DNA from 2 places in the Actinocorallia sp. B10E7 genome. Region 2 is predicted to be linked to the other one. Evidence: riboswitches for the same ligand, from Rfam matches in the RefSeq annotation. Region 2 holds a riboswitch; the other holds the start of a gene.

Region 1 (13,401 bases), 660 kb from region 2:
TGAGGCGTGGGGAGGTTGCCTCGGTGGGTGCGGGACGCGGGGACGCGGGCGCTGCGGCGGATGGACGCCAGCGTGTGGGCCGTGTTCCAGACGACGCTCGCCGCGACCGTGGCCTGGGTCGTCGCGGTGCGGGTGGTCGGGCATCCTCAGCCGTTCTTCGCGCCCATCTCCGCGGTCGTGGCGTTGACCGCCGCGCTGGGGGAGCGCGGGACGACGGCCGTGCGGCTGCTGCTCGGGGTCGTGGTGGGGATCCTGGCGGCGGACCTCGTCCTCCTGGTACTGGGCCAGGGCCTGTTGACGCTGCCGGTCGCGGTGTTCACGGCGATGATGACCGCCGCCGCGCTGCGGGCCGTCCGGATCATCATGGTCCAGTCGGCCGCGTCCGCGATCCTCACCGTCGTCTTCGCCGGCGGCGCGGCGGGGTGGCAGCGGCTCGTCGACGCGCTGATCGGGGCCGGTGTCGCGCTGCTGACCGTCCAGGTCGTGTTCCCGCCGGACCCGGTCCGGCTGCTGCGGCGGGCGGTGACCGCGGCGCTCGCCGATCTGGCGTCGGGGCTGGCCGCGGCGGGCCGGGCGTTGGAGCACGGCGACGAGGACTCCGCCCGCCAGGCGAGGGACCGGCTGTGGCAGGAGAGCGGGCCGCTGGCCGAACTCGCCCAGGCCCAGGTCTTCAGCCGCCGCATAGCCCGGCGGGTGCCCGTCCGGCGTCCCCTGATCGGCCGGGTGAGGGCGGAGAGCGAGAACGCGAGTCTCCTCAACCTCCTCGACGTCAGCTGCCGGATGCTCACCCGCGCCGCGCTCTCCCTCCCCGCCGCCGAACGTGAACGGTTCGCGCCGGTCGTCCGGGGGCTGGCCGAGGCGCTCCACGAGCTGGCCGCCCACCCGGACGACCGGCGGTCGCGCCAGGCCGCGGTCCACCTCGCGCTCGACACCGTCCGTTCTCTGGCCGCCGGTCCGCCCGCGGCGCACCCGTTCCGCGCCACCGCCGCCATGGCCGCCCGCATGGTCGCCGTCGACCTCATGATGTTCACCGGAATCGACCCCGAACAGGCGCTCGCCGCCGTGCGCACCGGAGGGAACGAACCCGCCGTCCCGCCGCCTCCGCCCAGGGATTAGGACGCCGACAGAGCGCTCGTATCTGAGGCCGTACTGGTCCATCCGGGCGACGGTCACGACCGGCCGGCCGAGCGGGTCGGTGCCCTCGGGCAGCATCTCGACGCCGGGGATCCTGGCGACGGCGCGGAAGGCCGCAGCGTGGAGCCGCGGGGGGGTCAGGACTCCTTCGAAGAGTTCGGCGATCTCGTGATAGGCGGCGCGATGCCGGTTCCCTCTTTTCCGGGCTCGGTCACCGGGGTGACGAACACGTCAGGCACACCACATCAAGATCATTTGAAATATGGCGATTCTCTCAAAAAGGTGATAATCCCCAAGTTCCGGGTAGGCCCCGGTACGGAAGGCGCTTCAGCGGCGGGAGGATCGGAGGAGACGTGACACCATCCATCGTCGTGGGCGTGGACGGATCACCGCAGTCCCTCCAGGCCGTGGACTGGGCCCTCGAAGAGGCCCGGCACCGGGCGTTGCCGGTGCGGATCGTCCATGTCGCCCTGCGGTGGGAGTACAGCGCCGCCGCTCCGCCGGAACCCGGCCTGGAGGCGTCCCGGCCCGAAGCCGCAGCCCTGAACGTCCTGGAGCTCGCCGAGGAGCACGCCAGAACCCATGCCCCCGACGTCGACGTCAGCACCAGCCTCGGCATCGGCCACGTTCCCCGCGTCCTGCTGGAAGAGGCGGCCGACGCCGTCATCCTGGTGGTCGCCGCCCGGGGGACCGGCGCGTTCAGCGGCATCATGCTCGGTTCGGTGAGCCGCCAGGTGGCCGAACACGCCCCCTGCCCTGTGGTCGTGGTGCCCCACCACCCCGATCCCGAGCCGAGGCCCGCCGAGGTCGTCGTCGGGGTCGACGGCTCCGAGGCGTCCATGGACGCCATCGGATTCGCGATGGAGGAGGCCGCCCTGCGCCGCGTCGGCCTGCGCGCCATCCACGTCTGGGAGCACGCCGCCTACCCGCCCGCCATGAGGCCCGCCTCCTACGGCGATCTGTCCATCGAGCAGGAGGCCATGCGGGTCCTCGCCGAGTCCCTGGCCCCGTGGAAGAGCAAGTACCCGACCGTCCCCGTCGTCGAGCAGGTCGTCCAGGGCCGCTCGCCCGCCGAGGCGCTGTCCGGCGCGACCGTCCGCGCGTCCCTCCTGGTCGTCGGCGCCCGGGGCCACGGAGGTTTCCCCGGCCTGCGCCTGGGCTCGGTCAGCCACGCCGTCCTGCAGCAGGCGCAGGGGCCCGTGGCGATCGTCCGGCCCCGCTCCTGACCGCTCCCGCGCCCCGCGGACGGACAGGACCCCGCCCCGGCGAACCGGGACGGGGCCCTGCACACGTGCTCGGCTCGCCGAGCCCCGACGGGCTCAGCCGACCGGCATGGCCGTACCCGTCCGCCGGGTCTCCCGCTCGTACATCTCTTCCATGTCCTCGCCGCTCCAGTGCTCCTCCAGGCGCACGGCCGTGCCCAGAGCGAAGAACGTGGGCGCCCATTCACCTACGAAGATGCCCCATCGGTCGGCCCGGTCGAGTCCTGCGGCCTCCGCCTTCCTGGAGGTCATCCATGACGCGAAAGCGAGTCCGATCGACGCGAACCCCGCGGTGAAGAGCATCTGCGAGGTGATACCGCTCTTGCGCATCAATTTGAGCATGCTACGACCCTTTCGTCGATCTTGGATGTGTCGTAGACGTGCCCGAGGGGTCTTCCAGGTAAGCCAGCCCGCCCGCCAAAACGACGCAAACCCAGAGAACGCCAGGAGTCAGTCAGGAACACCGCGCCGTACCGCATCATGGACGGGTGACGCCGAAACTGCTGGCCGTGAGCGACCTCCACGTCTCCTATGCCGAGAACCGCGAGGTCACCGCGAAACTGACGCCCACGACACCGGACGACTGGCTGATCGTCGCCGGGGACGTGGCGGACAAGGTCTCGGACATCGAATGGGCGCTCTCCCTGCTCGCGGAGAAGTTCGCGCAGGTCGTCTGGGTGCCCGGAAACCACGAGCTGTGGACGGTCAAGGACGGCGCGGACGGGCTGCGAGGGGTGGCGCGTTACGAGCACCTCGTCGAGATGTGCCGACGCCTGGGAGTGCTCACCCCCGAGGACCCGTACCCGTTGTGGGAAGGCGAAGGCGGCCCCGTGCGCATCGCGCCCCTCTTCCTCCTGTACGACTACACCTTCCTTCCTCCGGGCTGCACGACCAAGGAAGAAGGACTCGCGTACGCGATGGAGACCGGCGTCGTCTGCACCGACGAACGGCTGCTGCATCCCGACCCGTACCCGAGCCGCGAGGCCTGGTGCGAAGCACGCGTCGCGCTGACGGAGAAACGACTCACCGCCTGCGACCCGGAGGTCCCGCTCGTCCTGGTCAACCACTACCCGCTGGTCCGGGAGCCCATGGACGTCCTGTGGTATCCGGAGTTCGCGCAGTGGTGCGGGACGACGGCCACGGCCGACTGGCACCGGCGCTTCAACGTCAAGACGATGGTCTACGGCCACCTGCACATCCCCCGGGAGACCCGATACGACGGGGTCCGCTTCGAGGAGGTGTCGCTGGGCTACCCCAGGGAGTGGCAGAAACGCCGACACCCCCCGCGGCTGCCCAAGGCCGTGCTCTAACGGATCGTCGGCCGGATCTCCGCGACGAGCGCGGTGGCGTTGTCCAGGCCGCCGAGGCGCTCGGCCCTGCACACCAGCGCGGCGGCCAGCGCGGCGGCCGACTGGTGCACGCCCGTCAGTTCCACCAGGTCGCCGGCGAACCAGTCCTCCTCGCCGAGGGCCGCGCCGTCGCTGAGCAGGACGAGCATGTCGCCGGGCACGACCTGGACGTCCGTCAGGAACGGTTCGTCGGCGTACCCGCCGAGGTTGCCGAGCAGGATGGAGCCGCCCATGTTCGCGGAAGGGTCGGTGAGCAGGGAGGCGGCGAGCACCGTCTGGTCGGGGTTGAGGCGGAAGGCCGTCCGCCCCCCGAACGGCAGCATCCGCACCAGCCAGGCCGGACTGTCCCCCACCGAGAGCAGAGCCGTCCTCCCGTCGGGGCGGATCGCCGCGAACAGCGCCGTGGACGCTCCGCGCCCCTGGCCCACCACCGCTTCCTCGGCCGCCCGCAGGGCGCCTTCCAGGTCGTGCGCGGAGGCGAAGTAGTCCTTCAGCGCGGTGACGGCGGCCCGCGAGGCCCGCGCTCCCGAACCGTCCCCCGGACCCGTCACACCGTCGCAGACGGCCAGCACGACCACGCCGTCGGTACTGCGGACCGCGGTGAAGGAGTCCTCGTTGTCCCACTCGGGGTCGCCCTTGGCCTTCCGCGACCCCACCGCCGTCTCAGCGGCGATCCGTACCGAGACGCCCTCCTCCCACGGACGGGTCACGGCCGCCACGACACCGCCCGGATCGACCCCCGAGATCAGGGCGCGTACCACCGCGTCCACCCCGTGCGGCGCCTTACCCGCGTGCAGTTCCAGCAGCAGCGACGCGTCGGTGAGGTCGCGCGGAGGCCGTCCGACGGCGACCGCGACGAGCCCGTGGATCACCGCCCAGACGTCGCGGGCCCGCGCGCCGGGAGTCTCCGGCACGGGTTCCCGCCCCGCCCCGTGAGGCGGGACGCACAGGATCTGCCATCCGTGCTCCGGCCCCCAGCGCAGCGAACCCGGCCACAGGAAGCCCGGTCCCGTCCGCGTGATGTTCTCCATGAGCAGCGGCCAGAGAGCGGGAAGCTCGCCCATCAGCCGTTCCGCGGGCATTCCGCCGGGGGCACCGAGGGCCGGCAGCGGTTCCTCCGGCCACTCGACGGTCACTTCAGCGCGCACGGCCTACTCCCGCCCCGGGGCGTCCGAGGACGCCCGTGGATCAGCGACTGGTAATGCCGTTCATAGTGGTACGGCGGCCGTGCCCGGGCAAGGTCATCCGTCAGGTCGCGTCTGTGAACGTTCGCAACGCCGCGATGAGCCGGTCGATGTGCTCGTCCGTGGTGCCGAGGCCGATACTGGCCCGCACCGCCGTCCCCTCGGCCTCCTCGCACCCGTCCGCGCCGCCGAGCAGGTGGCGGACCAGCGGGTGCGCGCAGAACTTCCCGTCTCTGACGCCGATGCCGTGCTCGGCCGAAAGGTATTCCGCCACGGAACGCGCCGAATGCCCCGCCACGGTGAAGGAGACGATGCCGACACGCGGATGTTCCGGGCCCCACAGCGACAGCTCCCGTACGGCGGGGAGCCCCGCGAGCCCCTCCCGGAGCCTGCCGAGCAGCCGCTCCTCCTCCGGGATCAGGTCCTCCCAGCCGGTGAGCGTCTCGCAGGCCGCCGCCAGGGCGATCGCCCCGAGCACGTTCGGCGTCCCCGCCTCGTGGCGCTGCTCGGCGTCCGCCGCCCACTCCACGCGGCCGCCGGAGCCGACGTTCCTGCTCGCGCCGCCGCCCTTCAGGTAGGGCGCCGCGGCCCGCAGCCAGTCCGCGCGCCCCGCCAGGACACCGGCCCCGAACGGCGCGTACAGCTTGTGCCCCGACAAGGCCACATAGTCCAGGTCGCGGGCGTCCAGCGGACGGTGCGGCGCGAGCTGGGCCGCGTCCACCGCGATCCGCGCCCCGTGCCGGTGCGCCAGGTCGGCCAGCTCCTGGACGGGCCACAGCTCGCCCGTCACGTTGGAGGCCGCCGTGACGACGAGCAGGCGCGGCCCCTGCGGGCAGGCCCGCAACGCCTCGCCGGCGGACCTCAGCGCCTCGATCGGGCTCGCGGGGACCGGCAACCGGACGGCGTCGCGCCACGGCAGCTGGGTCGCGTGGTGCTCGGACTCGAACACCACCACGGACGTCGGCGCGGGAAGCGCACGCGCCAGCAGGTTGAACGAGTCGGTGGTGTTGCGCGTGAAGACGACGGCCTGCGGCCCGCCGAGGAACGAGCGGACGCTCTCGCGGGCCTCCTCGTAGGCCCGCGTCGTGACCTGCGAGGCGTACCCGGCGCCACGGTGGACGCTGCTGTAGTACGGGAGCGCCCGTGTGACGGCCTCCCGCACGCTCTCCAGGCACGGAGCCGAAGCCGCGTAGTCGAAGTTCGCGTAGGGCACGACGCCCGTCGTGACGGGAACGGGGACGTCAGCGCCGACGAGCTTCGGGATACGGGTGAGAACGGACATGACCCAGCCTCCGGGATCCTGGGATCCCGGAGTACGACCCGACGGGATCCGCGCTTGCCGGACGCACCGCGCGTCCGGCCAGGTCGTCACCCGGACCACCCCACCGCGGAAGGAGGGTTGGCGGCCAGCTAGCCGGGGCTTGACGCTGGCACTCATGACCTCGTCGGCGAATATAGCAAAGACTCAGCGGAGTCCGGCGAAAAGGTCGTCCTCCTTCTCCGGGCCCTCCCCGCGCACCCGGATGAACGACTCGGCGCCGAAGATGAACGGCTTGGCGTCCTCGGGCAGTTGCAGCAGGAAGATGCTCTCCGTCTGGCTGGCGTGCGCCCTCAGCGCGCTGACCTTGGTCTCCGCGTACGGCGCGACGTCCACCGTCGTGGTGATCACCTCGTCGGAGACGCCGAAGTCCATCGGCTCCTCCATGCCCCACTCCTCGGCCAGCCCGCTGGCCTTGAGGTAGTCGAACATCAGCTGCAGGCCCGACTGGGGCACCGCCGTGTAGTAGAGCCTGTCCGGGATCCCCGTCCTGTCGGTGGCGGCGACCGCCACGCGGTGAGCCTGGATGTGGTCGGGATGCCCGTAACCGCCGTTCTCGTCATAGGTGACGACCACCTGCGGCCGGTACTGCTCCATCAGGGCCGCGAGCCGGCCGACCGCCGCGTCGAAATCCGCGTTGGTGAAGGAGTCCGCCGCGTGGTTGGCGTCCCAACCGTCCATTCCGGAGTCGGCGTAGCCGAGCAGTTCCACATGGTGGATGCCGAGCAGTTCCGCCGACTTCGTCAATTCCTGGAGCCGGAGCGCGCTGACCTCGGCCGGGTCGTGTCCCGGTTCTCCGGGCTTCACCCCGCCGGGCGCGTCCCCCTGCTCGCCGTTGGTGCACGTCACGAGCACCGTGCGGATTCCGGAGGCGGCGGCCTTGGCGAGCACACCTCCGGTACTGATCACTTCGTCGTCCGGGTGCGCGTGTACGGCCATCAAAGTCAGCATGGGCTCAGCGTACGTCCACGGCCTTCCAACCGGTCACCTTCTTCTGCCAGACGGTGGTGCCCTTGTACCGGGCCGCGACGGTTCCGTCTTTCTTCGCGGTGAAGAGCCGCGAATAACGGCCCTTGGAATTGGTCGTGACCACCGCGATCCGGATGCCGTCCTTCTTGCCCTTCGGCCTGAACCAGATCTCGATCTTCTGTCGCTTCAGCGCGGCGTAGGCGCCCTTGGCCCCCAGCCCCCGCAGGGTTCCGTGGACGCGGAGCTTGGCGCCCTTGCTGACGGACCCCGGCGTGACCGTCGTGGTGAGCTTGGAGGCCCTCCGGACCGTCAGCGCGCCCGTCTTCTTGGCGGTCTTGAAGGCGTAGTAGGCGTTCTTGGACGTTCCGTCCGTGGCCGCGACCTCGATCGTGTAGCGGCCGCCCCAGTCCTTGGCGTCGAGCAGGGCGGTCCCCCGCCAGACGCCGTCTCCGGCGGTTCCCGAGACCCGCTTCAAATCGCTGATCAGCGCGAATCCCCTGCCTCCGGTGTGTTCGAGGGTCACGTCGACGTCGGTGACCCTCGTGCCCGTGACCGCGACTTTCACCGGAACTTTCGTCTTCTTACCGGGAACGATGACGGGATTCCCGTACGCCTTCATGGCGCGAATGGTCAGCGGCCCTTCCGCCTGGACGGGGGCCGGAACGGAGAGAACGGCGGCGAGCACCGCCAGGGCGAGGGGGGCGACGGTACGCATGCGGGGGAGTCTAAACGCTGACCGCATTTCCTCCGGTGGCCTCCCTGATCCACACCTGGAGCAACAGCATCAGTTCCAGCCTGAGCTCGGGATCCTCGAAATCGAAATCGAAGATCTCCTGCAGCTGCCCCAGCCGGTACCGGACGGTCTGCGGGTGCACGCACAGCGAGGAGGCGGCCCCGGTGGCGTTGAAGCCGTTCTTCAGGCATTCCAGCAGGGTGACGGCCAGCCGCGGCCCCTGCTTCTCCCCCGCCCTGGTCAGGGGCGCGAGCCTGCGCGCGGCCACCAGCGAGGCCAGCGCCTCGCCCTCCTGCAGCAGCAGCGCGGACAGGTGTTCCTCGGCCCGGACGAGGAAGCCGGCCTTGCCTCGACCCCGGCCGGAGATCTTCCCGGACGCGAAGAGGTCCAGGGTCCTGCGCGCCCACCGCAGCGACGTCCCGGCCTGCCCGACCGGCACGGACGGGCCCATCGCGCCGGTCCAGCCGCTGAGGTTGGCGGTGAGCTCGTCGGCCCGGCCGGGGCCGTCCGGGTCGGGCACCACGAGGCAGAGGGTGCCCTGGTCGTGTCCGCTCAGCAGGTGCGGCGGCAGCCCGGCGGGGCCCTCGCCGCCGCTGCCCTGGCGGGGCAGCAGCACGACCACCGCCAGCCGCTGCGGCAGCGGCCAGCCCGCCAGCGCCGACTGCTCCTTGAGCACCTCGGCGGCCACCGGCGGATCGGCCAGCAGGAGGCTGAGCAGCCTGTTCCTGCGCTGTTCCCGTTCGCCGGCCGTCTTCTCCCTGGCCTTGGTGTAGCCGTGCGCGGCGGCGGAGACCAGCACGTCGATGAAGGCGAAGTTGGCCTCGGCGAGTATCGCGATGAGCGCGCGCGACTTGCCGAGCCGTTCGGCCTCGACCGAAAGGTGCCGCCAGGCGATCCGCGATGTCACCCGCATCGCGTTCTGCAGGTGCTCCAGGCTCCGGCCCTCGACGGCCTCGCCGTAGCCGACGTCGAAATAGACCTGGTAGACGTTCTTCCAGGTGATGTCCGGGTCGGCTATCAGCTCGACGAAGTGCTCCATGGCGTACGCGACGGCCCGTTCCACGATCTTCTCGTAAACGGGGTCGCCGGGGCGGGCGTACTCCGGCACATGTTGCCGCACCCCCTGCACCATCACCCGGAGCAGGGCCGGAAGATGGGGGCGCATCCATTCGGCCTCCTCACGCGGGACGTTCCGCCAGGGTTCGGCCACCAGCTCTTGGCTCTCATACATCACCGACACCCTGGCGACGGTAGATTCACCGTCGCCGAAGCGAAACTCAGCGTAATGATGTGCGCGAAATCACCATTTATCAGAAGTTGATAAAGATTTTCGCGCGGCTCCAGGCTGACGCCCCACTCAATCAGGAACGAACCGGCCGCCCGTTTTCTTCAGTCGACCGCATACCGCCCGCACGTCTCCTGGCGGACATTCCTTCCTAACCCCTCCAGGTCCCCCACCCCCCATGGAGTGCCCGATGAGACGTCTTTCCCTGCTGGCGGCGGCCGTGGCAGCGGCTTCCTCACTGATCGCGCCGGGAGCCGCCGCCGCGGCCCCCACCGGATGCACCGCCTCGGAAGGGGACATCTTCGCCCCCGCCGCGCCGCTCTCCGACGCGAGCGGGGAGCTGCTCGCCTGCCGCGAGGTGACCCTGCCGCATGTACCGGGCAACATCCCGATGAAGGCCTATCAGGTGCGTTATGTCTCCTCCGATCTGCGGGGGAAGAAGGTCCCCGTGACCGGCTTCGTGGCGGTCCCTACGGCGTCCTGGACGAAGAGCGCGTACCGTCCGACCGTCGCGTTCAACCCCGGAACGCTCGGCTCCGGCTCGCAGTGCGCCTTCTCCAAGCAGATGACCGGCGCCTACCAGGACGCCTACGAGGGCGACCAGATCGCCGCCTTCCTCAAGGCCGGATTCGCCGTGGCCGCCACCGACGGCATGGGCTACATCGACGGCGGCGTCCACACCTACATGATCGGCCAGAACGCCGGGCACTCCCTGCTCGACATCGTCCGCGCCTCGCGGCGGATCCCCGGCGGCACGCTCGACGCCCAAGGGCAGGTCGCCATCTCCGGTTACTCCGAGGGCGGCGCGGCCTCCCTGTGGGCGGCGCAGGTCGCCTCCTCCTACGCGCCCGAGCTGAAGGTCGTCGGCGCCGCGGCCGGCGGGGTGCCGGGCGACCTGAAGATGACGGCGGCGAAGCTGAACGGCGGCCCCTTCGCCGGCTTCCTCGCCGACGCGGTCGTCGGCCTGCACGAGGCCTACCCGGCCCTGCCGTTCGACGAGCTGCTGAACGACACGGGCCGCAAGGCCATCAAGGACGTCAAGGAGAACTGCCTGTTCGGCACGCTCGGCGCGTTCCTCGGCAAGAAGGTCGAGAGCTTCACCACCGAGGGCTACTCGCTGGAGGAGCTGTACGGGCTGAAGGACTCCGGCGGCAACTCCTGGGGCCAGGCGGTCGAGGAGCAGAAGCTGGGCGTCGACATCGGCGGCCGCTGGTCCGGCGCCAAGTGGAAGATCGGCTTCCCCACGTTCCAGTACCGGGGCGCGCTGGAGGAGATCATCCCGGTCGAGACCCAGGAGGAGACCCGGCGGCTGTACTGCAAGGCCGGGATCCCCACCCAGTTCAAGAACAACTACGCGGGTGAGCACCTGCTGACCGACGGCATGGCCAAGAACGACGTCACCGCGTGGATCTCCGACCGGTTCGCCGGCAAGTGGATGATCGGCAACTGCCCGCTCTTCTGACGGGCGTTCCTTCCGAGCCCCCGCCTCGCGTCCGGCGAGGCGGGGCTTCTCACTTGCTCGCCTTCTTCGACTTCTTCGTCTTCACCTTCGTGCTGCCCGAGGACTCTTCCTCCCACTCGTAGCCCGAAGTCTTCTTCTCACAGTAGCTGTTGTCCACGACGGTGTCGGTGGCGTCGTGCTCGCACCAGCGCTCCTTCTCGGAGCAGGCGGTGAGACCACCCGCGACCACCGCGAGCGTGACCACGGACAGAGCGAGCCTGCGCATCTTTCACCTCTTCGGTATCGGCGTTACGTGGGGAACGTTAACGTCGGCGTGTCCCCCCTCACCAGGGACTCTGCTCCCGATCCTTCCGAGCATCCTGTCCATCGTCACCAGGAGCGATCCGAGGACGAAGAACAACGCCGCATAGGTGACGGCGTTCACCACCACACCGGCGTAGCCGAGTTCCAGCACGTCCAGGAACGGATACGGGTAGCGCAGGTCCCCGGAGGTGACGAACATCCCACGGATGATGGCGAAGGCGAAATAGCCCAGCGGGTAGACGAGCCATATGGCCGCATGGACGTAACGCAGAGCCCCGTGCCGCGCGAACGCCAGCCAGCCGAGCAGCCCCAGGACGGGTGTGGCCATGTGCAGGACCGCGTTGCTGAAGGCGGCGAATCCGTGCTTGGGCTCGGCGGTGGGCGCGAGGACGACGTTGTAAATGAGCCCGGTGATGCAGATGAAGAGTATGGCCGAAGTGAGTACCGGCGGGGGCAACTCTCGTCGCCCGCTCCATAGCCGCCATCCGGTGAGCGCGGCGACGATTCCCAGGTAGACGTTGCTCTGGTTGGTGAAATAGACGACCTGGTCCTTCTGCCCGTGGGCGATGAAGCTCGCCATCTCTCCCAGCAGCACCAGCAGTGCGAGCAGCGACCAGAAGAAAGCCGCGATGACCCGGTTGCGCATCGGGCCAGTGTAGGGACCGGCTGTGAGGGATCGCACAGCTCGCGGGGGTGACGGCTCCCGGGATCCAGTGGTTACGGTTACGTAAGCGTAAGTTATTCGGAGGCTTCGATGACCGCCCTGACCCGCGTCCTGTCCACCCTCACCACCCCGCTGCTCCCCGACGACTACCTGAGCCTGTTCAACCCGCTCTGGTCGACCAGCGAGACTCGCGGCCGGATCGTGGGCGTCCGCCGGGAGACGGCCGAGGCCGCCACCCTCACCATCAAGCCCGGCCTCGGCTGGAAGGAGCACCGCCCCGGCCAGTGGCTGCGCGTCGGCGTCGACATCGACGGCGTCCGGCACTGGCGCAGCTACTCCCTCTCCGGGAAACCCGGCACGGTGGAGATCACCGTGAAGGCGCAGGGCCTGGTGTCGAACCACCTGGTGCACCGCACCCGCCCCGGCACGATCGTGGCCCTGGGCGAACCCGAAGGCGACTTCGTCCTGCCGCCCGAACCGGTGAAACCGCTGTTCATCACCGCGGGCAGCGGCATCACCCCGGTCATGGCCATGCTCCGCGCCGGAGTGCGCGACGCGGTGCTCATCCACAGCGCGCCGTCACGCCCGTCCGTCATCTTCGGCGCCGAACTGCGGCGCGTGGACGGCCTCCGGTACATCGAACGGCACACCCGCGAACAAGGACGTCTGGAGCCGTCCGCGCTGAAGACGCTCGTCCCCGACCTGGACGAACGCCAGATCTACGCCTGCGGCCCCGAAGAGATGCTTCGGGCCCTCGAAGAGCGCTATCCGACCGTCAAGACCGAGCGGTTCCGTCTCACCCAGACGGCCGTCGGGGACGGCGGCGAGGTCACCTTCACCCGCAGCGGCGTCACCGCGCAGACCCGCGGCTCGATTCTCGAGGCCGGAGAGTCGGCCGGCGCGCTGCTGCCCAGCGGATGCCGCATGGGGATCTGCTTCAGCTGCGTCGGGAAGCTGACCTCGGGCAAGGTCCGCGACCTGCGCAACGGGCAGGTCCACGGCGATCCGGGCGACCTCGTGCAGACCTGCGTCTCCGCCCCCGCCGGCCCCTGCGAAATCGACCTGTAAACCCACCCGTGAGGGAGAACCTCGATGAGCACCGCCACCCTGCCCCCCGAGTCGAAGAAGACCCGTCCGCTCAGCCCGTCCACCTCGCACCTCACCACCGAGGACATCGAGGCCATCGGCGCCGAGCTCGAGGCGCTGCGTGAGGAGCTGCTGGCCTCCCGCGGAGAGAAGGACGCCCGCTACATCCGCAACGTCATCAAGCTCCAGCGGGGCCTGGAGCTCAGCGGGCGGGCCGTCCTGTTCGCCGGCTGGTTCCCGCCCGCCTGGGTCGCCGGGACCGCCGCGCTGTCCGCGGCCAAGATCCTGGAGAACATGGAGATCGGGCACAACGTCATGCACGGCCAGTGGGACTGGATGCGCGACCCGAAGATCCACTCCACCACGTGGGAGTGGGACAACACCTCGCCCGCCGAGCAGTGGAAGCACTCCCACAACTACATCCACCACACCTACACCAACATCGTCGGCAAGGACCGCGACATCGGCTACGCCGTCCTGCGCATGACCCCCGAGCAGCGGTGGACGCCGTGGCGGATCGGCCAGCCCGTCTACGCCGCGCTGCTGGCGATGTTCTTCGAGTACGGCGTCGCGCTGCACGACCTGGAGGTCGAGAACGTCCGCCGGGGCAAAAAGCCCCTCTCCGAGACTCGCGAGCAGCTCAAGGCCATCG
Region 2 (9,938 bases):
CGAGGTTCATGCCGTCGCGGATCGGGTTGACCACCAGGACGTCCGCCAGCCGGAAGGCGGCGAGGGAGCGGGCGTAGTCGTCCTTCACCTGGAGGACGAGCGGGGTCCAGTCGTCCGTGCCGAACTCGTCGTTGATCTCCGCGGCGAGCCGTTCGACTGCGGCGGTGTAGTCGCGGTAGCGGGGCAGGTCGGTGCGGGAGGGGTAGGCGAAGGCCACGTGCACGACCCGGCCGTGCCATTCGGGGTGGTGGAGCAGCAGCTCCCAGTAGGCGGCCAGGCCCCGGACGATGTTCTTCGACAGCTCGGTGCGGTCGATGCGCAGGATCAGCTGCCGGTTCCCGGTCTGCTCCAGCAGCGCGGCGCGGCGCTCGGCGACGTCCTCCCGCGCGGCTCGGGCCCGCAGGTCGTCGCCGTCCACGCCCAGGGCGTGCACGCCGACCCGGGTGGTCCTGCCCCGGTGCCGGACGGTCCGGGCGAACCGGTCGACCTTGGCGTCGAGGACCGACTCGCAGCAGTCGAGGAACGCCTCGGCCCACCGGTCGCACAGGAAGCCCGCGTGGTCGGAGCCGAGGATGCCCTCCAGCACCTTGGCGGCGATGTCGTCGGGCAGCAGGCGGAAGTACTCCGGCGGCGCCCACGGGGTGTGCGAGAAGTGGGCGATGCGCAGGTCGGGGCGGCGTTCGCGCAGCATCCGGGGGACGAGCGCCAGGTGGTAGTCCTGGACGACGACCTTCGCCCCCCGTTCGGCGTCCTGGGCCAGGGCGTCCGCGAACGCCGAATTGTAGGCCTCGTAGGACTGCCAGTCGCGCCGGAACGTGCTGTCGAAGTGCGGCTCGTTCGGGGTGTCGTAGAGCAGGTGGTGGACGAACCAGAGGGTGGAGTTGGCGATCGAGTTGTAGGCGCGGTGGAACGTCTTCTGGGGGATGTCCAGCATGCGGACGGCGCCGGTCTCGTGCCCGGCGAGGTCGAGCCGTCCGGACGGGTCCTGGCGGGCGGCGAGCCGGTCGCCGTCGGACAGGGCGGCGCACACCCAGACCAGGTCGGTGCCGGCCGCGACCGAGGCGAGGCCGGAGACCAGGCCCCCGCCGCCGCGGCGCATGGTCAGCGCGCCTTCTTCGGACAGGGAGAAGGACACGGGTCCGCGGTTGCTGGCGACGAGTACCTGCATGGCCAGAGTGTCGCACGCCATGGCGCGGAGGCCGGGAAGGGGACCGTTCCCATCCGGGACGGAGTGATCAAGCTAACAGCGGGGCACGGTCCAACAGGTGAGACCGCTGTACTGTCAATCGGACACCTGATGTAAAGTCGGGACACAACTTCATACAAGCCCGTGGGTATCTCACGGGCGCTCATCCAGAGGGGTGGAGGGACCGGCCCTGCGAAGCCCCGGCAACCCTCCCGGCTCGCCTTCGCGCCCATAGCGAGGCTTCGGCCGGGACGCGGTGCCAACTCCGGCCTGTGACCAGAGCGGCACAGGGAAGATGAGGGAGAGGCCTCGCACTCATGCCCGACCTGGGTAACGCCACCGCGCTGATCTGCCGCGAATGTGGCAACACCGTAGAACTCGGTCCCTATTACGCCTGCTCCGAATGTTTCGGGCCGCTCGAGGTCGCCTACGACCTCAGCGGCGTGACGCGCGAGTCCATCGAGGCGGGACCGCGCAACATCTGGCGTTACAAGGACCTGCTGCCGGTGCCTTCGAACGTCGCCGAGATCCCCAACACCGAGCCCGGCTTCACCCGGCTGGTGAAGGCCGACCAGCTCGCCTCCGCGCTGGGGATGCGGGACCTGTGGGTCAAGGACGACAGCGGCAACCCCACCCACTCCTTCAAGGACCGGGTCGTCGGAGTCGCGCTGGCCGCCGCGCGGGAACTCGGCTTCAAGGTGCTGGCCTGCCCCTCCACCGGCAACCTCGCCAACGCCGTCGCCGCCGCCGCGGCCCGCGCCGGCATCCGCAGCGCCGTTTTCGTGCCCTCCGACCTGGAGCAGCAGAAGATCATCACGACCGCCGTGTACGACGGCACGTTCGTGACCGTGGACGGCAACTACGACGACGTCAACCGGCTCGCCTCCGAACTCGCCGGCGAGCAGGAGGACTGGGCGTTCGTGAACGTGAACGTCCGCCCGTTCTACGCGGAGGGCTCCAAGACCCTGGGCTACGAGATCGCCGAGCAGCTCGGCTGGCGGCTGCCCGACCAGATCGTGGTCCCGATCGCGTCCGGCTCCCAGCTGACCAAGATCGACAAGGCGTTCCAGGAGTTCATCAAGCTCGGGCTGGTCGAGGACAAGCCCTACAAGGTGTTCGGCGCCCAGGCCGAGGGCTGCAGCCCCGTCTCCGCCGCCTTCAAGGCCGGGCACGACGTGGTCCGGCCGGTCAAGCCGGACACGATCGCCAAGTCCCTCGCCATCGGCAACCCCGCCGACGGCCCCTACGTCCTGGACGCGGTGCGCCGGACGGGCGGCGCCGTCGAGGACGTCACCGACGCCGAGGTCGTCGAGGGCATCCGGCTGCTGGCCCGCACCGAGGGCATCTTCGCCGAGACCGCGGGCGGCGTGACCGTCGGCGTGCTGAAGAAGCTCATCGAGACCGGACAGCTCGACCCGTCGCTGGAGACGGTCATCATCAACTCGGGCGAAGGCCTGAAGACCCTGGACGCGGTGGCCCCGGTGGCCAAGCCGTCCGCCAACATCGCGCCTAACATCGAGGCTTTCCGCGCTACAGGATTGGTCTGACCATGAGTGTTTCCGTTCGCATCCCCACGATCCTGCGCACCTACACCGGTGGCGAGTCCGAGGTGAAGGCCGAGGGCGGCACGCTGCGTGACGTCATCGCCGACCTGGAGAAGAACCACTCCGGCATCTCCGCCAGGGTGCTCGACGACGCCGGCAAGCTCCGCCGGTTCGTGAACGTCTACGTCGGCGACGAGGACGTCCGCTTCGCCGACGGGCTGGACACCGCCACGCCCGCGGGGGTCCAGGTCTCCATCATCCCGGCGGTCGCCGGCGGCTGCTGACGACAGGCGATCGACAGAAAGGGTCCGTCCGTAAAAAAGGGCGGGCCCTTTCTTTTCGGCTTTCGTGAATGGTTGGCCACACCCGGCCGAAACAATTCCCCGCTCAGATATGCCGCGGGTATCTTCCGGTGCCATCTCCGTCACGAGCCGGTCTCCGGGCGGTCTCGGAGGGGGATCGGGGTTCCGAGGTGGACGCCCCGGGCGCTCCGCGGTCCAGGGGGGCCGCGGCTCCAGGCAGGGTTCTTCGCATGGCTCAGGGCACCGTCAAGTGGTTCAACGCGGACAAGGGCTACGGATTCATCGCCGTCGACGGCGGGCGGGACGTCTTCGTCCACCACACGGCCATCCAGATGGACGGCTACCGGACCCTGGAGCAGGGGCAGCGGGTCGAGTTCGAGATCACACAGAGCGACCGGGGTCCGCAGGCGGATCTGGTCCGCGCCCTGTGAACCGCCGGTGAGGCTGGACCCGCAGGCGCCGAGCCCTGCGGGTCTTTCTTCTCGCGGGCCCTCTTCCGAGGGCCTTCACCTCCGGACGGGGTCACCTGTTCCCGGAGGCCCGGCGCCACCCGCGCTCGTAGTCGCCGTCGTAGTCGCCGCCGTCGTCGTAGTCGTCGCCGTAGTCACCGTCCCAGCCCCAGCGGTCCCACAGCCGGAACGGGTCGCTGACGTGGCCGTAGTTGCGGTAGCTCGGCGGTACGAAGACGCGGTACCAGGTGGAGAAGTTCTTCCCCGAGGCCCGGCGCAGGCCGCGCGCGCGGTCCCCGCGGTACCAGTGGACGCGGTCGACCATGCGGAAGTCCGCTCCGCCCCAGCGGTTGGTGCGCTCGCACTCGATGGTGCGGTAGCGGTACGGGGTCCGCTTCTGCAGGCAGACCCGGATGTAGGGCACCGGGACCCGGCCGTCGTAGGAGTTGCGGTAGACCCGGACCTTCACCCCGCCGCGGTACCTGCCCCAGGAGTAGGGCCAGACCTTCGTGTGGACCCGGTACCGGTAGCTCGATTGTTTCTCTTGTCGTTCCCGTGCGGAGGTCTCGGAGGCCTGTGCCGAAGTGCCCGTGGCGGCCGCCATGCCGAGGGCCATCGCACCCGAGAGCGCCAGCCCCAAGATCTTCTTCACTGTTCGTCCCCTTCTCGATTGGACGAAGTAACCCTTGCCCCCTGAATCTTCACCTCGATACTCATCGCGCAAACTCAACTACAGAAAGTAACTTCCCCGACTCGGCACCCCACCGCATGGTCAGTCGCTACATATCGCCTGGATAAGGGGGCTGTAAGGGGCTCTTGCCTGCTCAGAAGGGGTCTCGCTTGCACTCGACCATGGAGAGTGCTAAACATTGATTGGCACTCTCCCCGTGAGAGTGATAACTCACAAGAGCTTTCTGGGTCGGGACGATGAGGTCTCGCCACCGCGCGGCACGCATGGGGCTGCCGGACCGGTGGGGCCGTCCGTCGCGGGCATCTGCCCGATCCGCCATGTTCCGTATCCACTCAAGGAGGATCTGGAGCCTATGGCTGCCAAGATGATCGCGTTCAACGAGGAGGCCCGGCGCGGTCTCGAGCGTGGCATGAACCAGCTGGCCGACGCCGTCAAGGTGACGCTCGGTCCCAAGGGCCGCAACGTCGTGCTCGAGAAGAAGTGGGGCGCTCCCACGATCACCAACGATGGTGTATCCATCGCCAAGGAGATCGAGCTCGAGGACCCGTGGGAGAAGATCGGCGCCGAGCTGGTCAAGGAAGTCGCCAAGAAGACCGACGACGTCGCGGGTGACGGCACCACCACGGCCACCGTGCTGGCGCAGGCTCTGGTCCGCGAGGGCCTCCGCAACGTCGCCGCCGGCGCCAACCCGATGTCCCTGAAGAAGGGCATCGAGGCCGCCGTCGCCGCCGTCTCCGAGCAGCTGTCCCAGCTGTCGAAGGATGTGGAGACCAAGGAGCAGATCGCCTCCACCGCCTCCATCTCCGCCGCCGACACCGAGATCGGCGCCCTCATCGCCGAGGCCATGGACAAGGTCGGCAAGGAAGGCGTCATCACCGTCGAGGAGAGCAACGCCTTCGGCCTCGAGCTCGAGCTCACCGAGGGTATGCGCTTCGACAAGGGCTACATCTCGCCCTACTTCGTGACCGACCCCGAGCGGATGGAAGCGGTCCTGGAGGACCCGTTCATCCTCATCGTCGGCGGCAAGGCCTCCTCCAACAAGGACCTGCTGCCGGTGCTCGAGCAGGTCATGCAGGCCGGCAAGCCGCTGCTGATCATTGCCGAGGACGTCGAGGGCGAGGCCCTGGCCACCCTGGTCGTCAACAAGATCCGCGGCATCTTCAAGTCCGTCGCCGTCAAGGCCCCGGGCTTCGGTGACCGCCGCAAGGCCATGCTCGGCGACATCGCCGTGCTGACCGGCGGCCAGGTCATCACCGAGGAGGTCGGCCTCAAGCTCGACTCCGTCACCCTGGAGCAGCTGGGCCGCGCCCGCAAGGTCGTCATCGCCAAGGACGAGACCACCATCGTCGAGGGCGCCGGCGACGCCGGTGAGATCCAGGGCCGGGTCAACCAGATCCGCACCGAGATCGACAACACCGACTCCGACTACGACCGCGAGAAGCTCCAGGAGCGCCTGGCCAAGCTCGCGGGCGGTGTCGCGGTCATCAAGGCCGGCGCCGCGACCGAGGTGGAGCTCAAGGAGCGCAAGCACCGCATCGAGGACGCCGTCCGCAACGCCAAGGCCGCGGTCGAGGAGGGCATCGTCCCCGGCGGTGGCGTGGCGCTGCTGCAGGCCTCGGTCTCCGCGTTCGACAAGCTGGAGCTGGTGGGCGACGAGGCCACCGGTGCCGCGATCGTGCGCAAGGCTCTGGAGGAGCCGATCAAGCAGATCGCGGTGAACGCCGGCCTCGAGGGCGGCGTCGTGGTGGAGAAGGTCCGCTCGCTGCCCGCGGGCCAGGGCCTGAACGCCGCCACCGGCGAGTACGTGGACATGTTCGAGCAGGGCATCATCGACCCGGCGAAGGTGACGCGTTCCGCGCTGCAGAACGCCGCGTCGATCGCCGCTCTGTTCCTGACCACCGAGGCCGTCATCGCCGAGAAGCCGGAGAAGAACCCGGCCCCGGCGGGCATGCCCGACGGCGGCGGCATGGACTTCTGATCCACGCCTGACGGTTTCACCGCTTCGCTGAAGCAAAGGAAGGGCGGTCTCCTCCGGGAGACCGCCCTTTCGTCATGCCCGCGGATTCAACGGGGAGTGGTGGTGACGGGCAGGGGCTCCTGCCCGGCCCGCGCGTCGTAGAGGTGGCGGGCGGCGACGATCTCGTCGGCGTGCTGTTCGGCCCAGACCTTGATGCCGGCCATCAGCCGGGTGACGCTGCGGCCCAGGTCGGTGAGCTCGTAGGAGACCTTCGGGGGGATGGTCGGGTAGACGGTGCGGGTGAGCATGCCGTCGCGTTCCATGTCGCGGAGGGTCTGGGTGAGGCTCTTCTGGGTGATGCCGTCGAGGCGGCGGCGGAGCTCGCCGAAACGCATGGGTCCGTCGCTCAGGGCGTCCACCAGGAGGCAGGTCCACTTGTCGGCGATGGCGCTCAGAACGGTGCGGGAGGGGCACTGGGCCAGGTAGGCGTTGGCGTCCCAGCAAACCCTGACCTCAGAAGTGGTATCCATGAGGTACCTATACCACTAAAAGGTGCCTTCTTTCCATTGGAAACTACTTCCGGAAGGATCAGAGCATCAACTGATTCCTTCCGGGAGAGAACCATGCGCGTCATCACGCAGAAGCAGGTCGGCGAAGCCTCCGAGGTGCTGGAGGTCGCCGAGGTCCCGCTGCCCGAGCCGGGATACGGGCAGGTACTGGTCAAGATGGAGGCGGCCGGGGTGAACCCGGTGGACTTCGCGGTCAGCGCCGGGTACTACCCGCTGCTGGGCGAGCCGCCCTTCACCCTGGGCTGGGACGTCGCCGGGACGGTCGAGGCCGTCGGGTCCGGCGTCTCCCGGTTCTCGCCGGGGGACCGGGTCTTCGGGATGTCCGCGTTCCCGGCGGAGGGCAGCACTCACGCCGAGTACGTGCTGGTCTCGGCCAACGAACTGGCCTTTCGGCCGGACGCGCTGGGCGCCAAGGAGGCCGGGGCGCTGCCGCTGGCAGGGCTGACCGCCTACCAGGCGCTGGCCGGGACCGCCCGGCTCCAGCCGGGACAGCGGGTCCTCATCCACCGGGCGGCCGGCGGCGTCGGCCACCTGGCCGTGCAGATCGCCAAGGCCCTCGGCGCACACGTCATCGCGACGGCCTCCGGCGCCAAGCACGAGTTCGTCCGCTCGCTGGGGGCCGACGAGGTCATCGACTACACGACGACCGACTACACCGAGGTGCTCTCCGACCTGGACGTCGTCTTCGACCTCGTCACGGGGGAGAACGGGCCGCGTTCGGCGTCCGTCCTGAAGAAAGGCGGGATCCTGGTCAGCGCGCTGCCCGGGAACATGGGGCTCGACCATGACGAGGCCGCGGCCCTGGGGATCCGGCTGGAGTCCGTCCACGTCCGGCCGTCCGTGCACGATCTGGAGCGGCTCGCCGAACTGGCCGAGCGTGGTGAACTGCGCGTCCGCCTCGACGGGGAGTTCCCGCTCGCCGACGCCGCCAAGGCCTACTCCCTCGCCGGCTCCGGGCAGGTCACCGGAAAGATCGTGCTGGTCCCCTGACACGAAATTAATTCCGTTGCGGCGGGATTCCGCATGGGGCAGAGTTCTGGATGTCAACGGAACACGTGAGCGGAGAGGAGCGGAAAGTGGAATTCACCCCACCGGGGCGCCGGCGAGAAAAGCCCTCCTCCCGCACGCGTTCGGAGGACCGCGGAAACGATTCCGCGAACAGACCGCCTCTCGGTGCGCAGGCAGCGGTTACTTTCCAGACCGCAGATGCCGGGTTCGAGTCCCGGCCCGGTCCAGGACCGGTGTTTCAACGGCAGAATTGCGGTACGTACCGCCGCCGATTCTGAACTCGAGAGGACGCCCGGTGCGATAGAGGACGGTTACTTCCTCTACAAAAGGAGAGACGCGGGTTCGACTCCCGCCCGGTCGCAAGACCGGTAGCTCAAGTGGCAAAGAGCGCTGAAACACCGTCTTCGCTTTGATCTCGGGCACCCTCGCTTTCCGACGAACAGACTTCCTCCTGGTGCGCAGGCAGCGGTTACTTCTTGATCCACAGGTCACGGGTTCGAATCCCGTCCGGCCGTGAGGCCGGTAGCTCAGCCGGGAGAGCAGTGGAATGCATGTACCGCGGCCGCTTCTGATCTCAGGAGGATCCCTTTCTTCTTTCCGGTGCGCAGGCCGGAGTTACTTCGGTTCGACTCCGCACGGCCCCGACTTTCCGGCAGGGGCAGGCACTTCGGCCGCCTTGACCTCGGAGGAGACCCATGAGCAAGTTCAACCGCGCCCGCCCGGCGACCAGCCCCGTCGCCTCCGTCCCGGGCGGCATCACCCACGAGGGCGGCCCCGGCTCCACCCGGGACGCCAAGAGTGAGCTCTTCGTCCTCGCCGTCTCCAACATGGTCGGCGAGCAGACCTTCTACGAGACCGCCGACGACCGCGACGCGCGCTTCCGCGCCCTGGTCGGCGAGGTCGCGCTCACCGACCCCGGCTGGCTGACCCGCATGATCGGCTGGCTCCGGAACGACGCGGGCATGCGCTCGGCCTCCGTGGTCGCCGCGGCCGAGGCCGTCATGGCCCGGCTGTGCGCGTCCCTCGACGGCGGCAACCGGCAGCTCGTCGACGCGGCGCTCCGGCGCGCGGACGAGCCCGGCGAGCTCCTCGCCTACTGGACCGGCCGTTACGGCCGCGGCATCCCCAAGCCCATCAAGCGGGGGATCGGTGACGCCGTACGCCGGCTCTACGACGAGCGTTCCCTGGCGAAGTACGACTCCGGGACGTTCCGTTTCGGCGACGTGCTCGAGCTGACCCACCCGAAGCCGGTCTCGGTCGCCCAGGGCGATCTGTTCAAGCACGCCATCGACCGGCGCCACGGCAGGGACGAGCAGCTCCCGGCCTCGCTGAAGGTGCTGCGAGCCCGGGCCGAGCTGCTGGGGCTCCCGGCGGCCGAGCGCCGCGAGGTGTTCGCCCGTCCCGGCGCGGTGGAGCGGCTCAGGGCCGCCGGCATGACGTGGGAGTCCGTCGCGGGCTGGCTGCAGGGCCCGATGGACGCCCGGGTCTGGGAGGCGCTCATCCCGTCCATGGGGTACCTCGCGCTGCTGCGCAACCTCCGCAACTTCGACCAGGCGGGTGTCTCCGACGAGGTCGCGGCGGGGGTCGCGGAGCGGCTGGTCTCCGGAGTGGAGGGTTCGCGGGTGCTGCCGATGCGCTACCTGTCGGCGTACCGCGCGGTCACCTCCGACCGGTGGGCGCGGCCGCTGTCCCGGGCGCTGGACGTCTCGCTGGCCAACGTCCCCTCCCTGAAGGGACGGACACTGATCCTGGTGGACCGTTCGGGCTCGATGTTCTACAACAACTCGGCCCGTTCGCAGCTGACCTACGCCGACACGGCGGCCGTCTTCGGCACCGCCCTCGCGCTCCGCGCGGAGCACGCCGACCTGGTCGAGTTCGGCAGCACGCACCGCCGGATCAAGGTCCGGCGCGGAGACTCGGTGCTGAAGACCGTCGGAAGGTTCGGCGACCTCGGCGGCACCGAGACCGCGGCGGCCGTCCGCGCCTCCTACCGCAAGCACGACCGGGTCGTCATCGTCACCGACGAGCAGGTCTGGGCCGGCCACAGGGGCGCCGACCCGACCGCCCAGGTTCCGGCGAAGGTACCGGTCTACACCTGGAACCTCGTCGGCTACCGGTACGGCCACGGTCCGTCGGGCACCGCGAACCGCCACACCTTCGCGGGCCTGTCCGACCACGGCTTCGCGATGATCCCGCTCCTGGAGCGGGGCCGCGACGCCGCCTGGCCGTTCT

Evidence for each region. A riboswitch is a leader RNA that binds a small molecule or an ion and turns the genes downstream of it on or off. The one in region 2 is predicted to bind S-adenosylmethionine.
Region 1: linked by a shared signal. The riboswitch ahead of ABGB12_RS18330 (aminotransferase class V-fold PLP-dependent enzyme) and the one ahead of thrC (threonine synthase) in region 2 are both predicted to bind S-adenosylmethionine.

What each region holds. Positions count from the first base shown of each region.
Region 1 covers NZ_JBDPLZ010000005.1:116,993-130,393, reverse strand. Annotated here, with positions in the region: gene ABGB12_RS18355 (FUSC family protein) at 28-1,116, shown strand; gene ABGB12_RS18350 (universal stress protein) at 1,488-2,360, shown strand; gene ABGB12_RS18345 (hypothetical protein) at 2,454-2,726, opposite strand; gene ABGB12_RS18340 (metallophosphoesterase) at 2,885-3,706, shown strand; gene ABGB12_RS18335 (hypothetical protein) at 3,703-4,893, opposite strand; gene ABGB12_RS18330 (aminotransferase class V-fold PLP-dependent enzyme) at 4,994-6,211, opposite strand; SAM riboswitch class IV at 6,257-6,371, opposite strand; gene ABGB12_RS18325 (PIG-L family deacetylase) at 6,395-7,198, opposite strand; gene ABGB12_RS18320 (hypothetical protein) at 7,203-7,931, opposite strand; gene ABGB12_RS18315 (helix-turn-helix domain-containing protein) at 7,942-9,180, opposite strand; gene ABGB12_RS18310 (lipase family protein) at 9,425-10,696, shown strand; gene ABGB12_RS18305 (hypothetical protein) at 10,746-10,961, opposite strand; gene ABGB12_RS18300 (Pr6Pr family membrane protein) at 10,965-11,645, opposite strand; gene ABGB12_RS18295 (ferredoxin reductase) at 11,754-12,731, shown strand; gene ABGB12_RS18290 (acyl-CoA desaturase) at 12,756-13,401, shown strand, end outside.
Region 2 covers NZ_JBDPLZ010000005.1:778,020-787,957, forward strand. Annotated here, with positions in the region: gene ABGB12_RS21555 (trehalose-6-phosphate synthase) at 1-1,168, opposite strand, end outside; SAM riboswitch class I at 1,347-1,488, shown strand; gene thrC (threonine synthase) at 1,504-2,733, shown strand; gene ABGB12_RS21565 (MoaD/ThiS family protein) at 2,736-3,014, shown strand; gene ABGB12_RS21570 (cold-shock protein) at 3,263-3,463, shown strand; gene ABGB12_RS21575 (hypothetical protein) at 3,555-4,133, opposite strand; gene groL (chaperonin GroEL) at 4,525-6,150, shown strand; gene ABGB12_RS21585 (helix-turn-helix domain-containing protein) at 6,237-6,659, opposite strand; gene ABGB12_RS21590 (NADP-dependent oxidoreductase) at 6,753-7,688, shown strand; tRNA gene ABGB12_RS21595 (tRNA-Ser) at 7,934-8,068, shown strand; gene ABGB12_RS21600 (TROVE domain-containing protein) at 8,402-9,938, shown strand, end outside.